Regions from separate parts of the Clostridium sp. ATCC BAA-442 genome, predicted to be linked through region 2. Evidence: riboswitches for the same ligand, from Rfam matches in the RefSeq annotation. Region 2 holds a riboswitch; the other holds the start of a gene.

Region 1 (2,197 bases), on a different contig from region 2:
GGGGCCTCCTCCCTGGGACTGGGAGACTCTGCCGGAAAGGCCGATCCAATCCACACCGAGCGCATCCTGCGGGGAATTCTGGAGCGCTTCCGGCCAGAGCAGATCTCACTGCACATCCACAACACTGAGGGATTTGGTCTTGCCAACTGTGTGAAAGCCATGGAGTTGGGCTTTACCCGGTTTGACGTATCCCTGGCGGGCATGGGCGGCTGCCCCGTGATTCCCAATGCCAAGGGGAACATTCCCACCGAAGATTTCGTCAATCTACTCCACAAAATGGATATCGGCTGCGGCATTGATCTGGATCGCTGCACCGTGGCCTCTTTGGACATGAGCCGCCGGATCGGCGCACCGGTCATCAGCAGTATGGCGGGCAACACCCTTCTGAAACAGGATGCCTCCCCGCTACCTGTTAAATGAACGGCTACCTATGCCTAAAAAAGCGCCCGCCTGCGCATAGCAGTTGGGCGCTTTTTCCATGTGCATCTCGGAATGTATAGGCTGGAACCTTCGTTTACTGTCCTTCCTTCTTCTCCCGTTCCGCCATCTCGCCAGCAATCTTCTGGAAACTGTCGGCAATAAATCCATAGTTCTCCCGGCGGTGGGGTACCAGGCACTTGCTGCAGTCCTTGACGCCGCTTTCCAAATAGGTGAAGTTTCCCCCGCACTTCCGCCCCAGCATATAAAGCGGGCAGTAGCAGAACAGGCAGTTGAACTCCGTCCCCTCCGGCACCGGGTGGCAGGGGTAATATTCGCACTCCTTGTTGGTATAGAAAGCGAAGTGCTTGCCCTCCCAGTATTTTTTTTGTTCGCCCATAACCGTATCTCCTTCCCGTTGCGTCAATTCTCTTTTGTCTCCCAAGGGGTAAACAGACAGTAGGCGGGGCACAGCTCCCCCATATAGATCCACACGTTCTCCCCCATCTCCACCGGCTCCGGGAAGGTCAGGTTGGGGATGAACAGCTTCAAAGTGGTACGCTTCTTCCCTTTCAGATTTACCCCCTCCGCCGTGGGGTGGGTCCGGAATTCCTCTACCTGCTGTGCCAGGTCGGCGATGCCGAGCTCCCGCGCCAACCGGGGCAGCACCTCGTTCTCCTTACAGTAGGATACGTGGTCGGGGTTCTTGATCCAGGTGAGATTCAGCATAGCGGTCTCCTTCCTTTCTGCTCGTCGTCACTGTCTCCTGCATAAAACTGCGGCCGCGGCAGATCCCATGATCCGCCGCGCCCGCTTTTCCGCGCGCTTTCCCGGCGCACACCGACGTGCGCCCCACGCTCAAACACCATAGGTCTTCCGGCTCGTGCCTTTCCAGAGCGATCTCGCTCCTGCGTCTGCCGTTCCGCCTTCTCAGGGCCCTGCCCCAATGACCGGCTCACGCCTCGAACGGCAACCTCAAGCACATACGGCTACGGGTATAGCTCCGGACTCCCACCGGCTTCCCTCATCCCTGCGCCTGCCCGAAGGGCAGCACTCGCGCAGAGTCATGATGCTCCATATAAACTTGGCTGTGCACCCTTATTATACTCCATGCAGGCCAAAAGTCAAGAGACAGGTGGCGGTCCTGCTGCCTCGGCATTCAGAAATTGTGTTTTGATGATATTCAGACCCAACCGGCCGCCGGCCGCCTTGCCGAACCCGTCGATAATCTGATTGATTGTATCCGCACTCTAAAAGATTTTTAATTTTTCCTTTGCACGGGTGATGGCTGTATAGAAAATGCCGTGGGAGATCTGCTCGGAATTGCTGCTGGGGATGACCTCCTTGGCGGAATTGTACTCGAGGCCCTGCGCCTTGTGAATGGAGACTGTATAGGCCAACTGAAAGGGGACGACCGAAAGCCCAAGGAGTGGTCGTCGGAGATCCCGTCCAGCTACAGACGAAGTCATCCCCAGACTCTTCCGTGTTTTTGATCTCGTCCCCGCCGGTAAAGCGGATCACCGCAGAGTCCTTGCTAAAATCGAGCGACGCGAGAAACCTGGGGGAAATGTACTTCCAGAATACGCGCTCCTGCCCTCGCTTCCCCGTATTTAACACCAGGAACAAGATACCGGGGTCCAGCGTAACCTCCAAAGCCACATATGCAGGGAAGGCAAGATCCCGTAGCCGATAGTGGACAGCGCCGTCCAGCGATATCTGCGGGGTCGAGGTTCCCTTACTCTGGACCACAAAGCTCCGCTTTGGCCGCCTAGACACCTCT
Region 2 (2,197 bases):
TGGCTGATGGTACCCACATAGAGGGTATCGTCCGACGCGTCGTCGGGGGTACCCTTGTCGTCCAGATAGGGGGTAGACAGTTGGAAGCCGCTCTTGGCGTTCAGAGAGGTTCCCTCCGTGCCATAGGGATCGGTAGTCCAGACGATGCTGCTGCCGCCATTTTCCGCGCACCTGATCTTGGCTACCAGCGCGCCGCTGGCTCCATAGCCATCGTAGAGAACGTAAGCATAGGTAGTCCCGTTCACCGTCTGCATTACAGGCACGTTGTCCACGCCATCCCAGCCGGAGCCGGTACACTTAAGTTGGATGTAGCTGTTCAGGCCGGAAGCATCCGGCGTGGTAGGAGCCTCCGTCACCACCGCGTTGTGATTGTTGCTGCCGCCGTAGACGTTCCAAGACGCGAACGCGCTGGTGGACAGCATGCCCGCGGCCATCGCCAGAGACAGGCACACGGACAGAACCTTTTTGCCGTTTTTCATCTTTTGCATGGCTTTTTCTCCTTCAAAATTAAACTTCCTTTGCTCGACCGCCGCACGAGCAGGATTCCCCGTGCGGCATGCACACGGACTCAGCAGCCATAGGCGTGCATGCTCCCATGGCCGCAATCAAAAGACATTTCCCAACCACCCGACCTTTCCAGTTCGCATAAAATTCCCATGTTACTTATCGTCACGGCCTGTCCGGCCTGTGAACGCGCCCTTACGCAAGCACCGGACCCCGTTCCTGCGCTCCCGTCCGCCCCGACGCAGACCGCGTTGTTCGGCCCTTGGCGCGCTCCTCTCCCCGCGCGCTTCCCCAGGCCGGTATCCCCTTCCGATGCCGCTATTCAGTTGTCGGCCGCGCTTCGGCCATTTGAAACGGGCGAAGGCCCGCTGGATTCCTAAAGGAGGCTCGTCATAGGGGTAGCCCCCTATGACGGAAGAAGGGGATCCCCTTCTTCATCAGGATTACTCGCTGCTGTTCTGTTGCTCTGTGTATGCCCGCTCTCTCGCCTGACAGCGGAGCTCCTCCTTGAAGATCTGCCGCTTGGGGAGGGGCTTCTGCTTCTTCGGCGGGACCAGCCCCGCCGCCGTGACCACATTCTTCCAGCAGCCAAAGCGAACCGCGATAAAGTGGCCTCCGATGATCTCCCCGGCGTTGGGCGTCATTCCAAGCCGTGCCGCCTCACCCCGGACATAGTCCAGCAGCTCTTCGTCGCTGGCGTCACCGTGCGTCTGGGCAAACTGAACATTTCGCTGACGAAGCGCTTCCTTGGTGCGCCCAATGAGTTTTTTGCTGAGCTTCTGATCACCGGTGAAATACTTGCCGCTCACAAAACAGCCTCCTGACTTGTGGCACAATCCGGCTGCCCCGCAGACCTCTTGGGGCAATAGAAACAAAAAGACGGACGCATACCGATACGTCCGTCTTTCCCCCGAGCGTGCGAATAAAAAGCGGACGCAAAATATGCGTCCGCTTTTGCACCCATTTCGGGTAGAAGGGGGCACTTATCCCATGCCCTCCTCACATTTGGCATTTATCTCAGAGCAGCCCCAAGGAATTGGGGGTAAGCTCCTAGTAGGTCTTCTGACTGATGTGTCCCGACGGGCCTAAAGCCCGCCTGCGCATATCCGCCGCCTTCCCAGCTAAGCCATTACGACCGCCAGTGACCTGCTTTCGCAGAAAACGGATACACTCCACAATCACAGCTATTGAATTGCACGTCCCCGCAGCTTTCGCCGCGGCTCCTGCTGCAAAACATGTCCAGGAATTTCACCTGATTCCCTTGTTCAGAAACAAGGATGCGTGTCCGGTCCCTGACGGGAACCGGGTCGCGCATTTGCCACAAAAGCCGGATTCATATTAAATTTTACGGGAAGGTGCATGCCGCTCTGCCCATGCGGGACTCAGGAACCATTCCCTTCAAAGAACTATCTTTTGTAAAACTTGTACTTTACAAATGGCTTTCTTTTGAGTTCATTATACAACTTTTTTCTTGAAATGCAAGGGGCAAACACAAAAATTTTCCAAACGCTATTTAACTTATCTCGACCAAGGAGGCAAAAATAAATTCGGCCTGTGGCCGTCATGGAGTTGGCTCCTTTTCGTGGACTTACTTACAAATAGAGATGGCGCCTGTTCCTATTGCGATTTTTGTCGAAAAGTGTTATAATTTTGGTAATATTTTCATCTGTAAACTTGCAGCTCGCTTTTGGGG

What was found. Region 2 has a riboswitch for cobalamin ahead of ACESY8_RS05405 (homing endonuclease associated repeat-containing protein). Riboswitches for the same ligand answer to the same signal wherever they lie in the genome.
Region 1: it holds a riboswitch for cobalamin, as region 2 does, so the genes downstream of both, ACESY8_RS09975 (hypothetical protein) here and ACESY8_RS05405 (homing endonuclease associated repeat-containing protein) in region 2, are expected to answer to the same signal.

The regions. Positions count from the first base shown of each region.
Region 1 is NZ_CAXSQB010000019.1:49,841-52,037, reverse strand. It holds gene ACESY8_RS09985 (hydroxymethylglutaryl-CoA lyase-like TIM-barrel protein) at 1-420, shown strand, start outside; gene ACESY8_RS09980 (cysteine-rich small domain-containing protein) at 515-817, opposite strand; gene ACESY8_RS09975 (hypothetical protein) at 841-1,146, opposite strand; cobalamin riboswitch at 1,267-1,485, opposite strand; gene ACESY8_RS09970 (ATP-binding domain-containing protein) at 1,668-1,886, opposite strand.
Region 2 is NZ_CAXSQB010000008.1:51,681-53,877, reverse strand. It holds gene ACESY8_RS05410 (PQQ-binding-like beta-propeller repeat protein) at 1-488, opposite strand, end outside; gene ACESY8_RS05405 (homing endonuclease associated repeat-containing protein) at 948-1,313, opposite strand; cobalamin riboswitch at 1,540-1,815, opposite strand.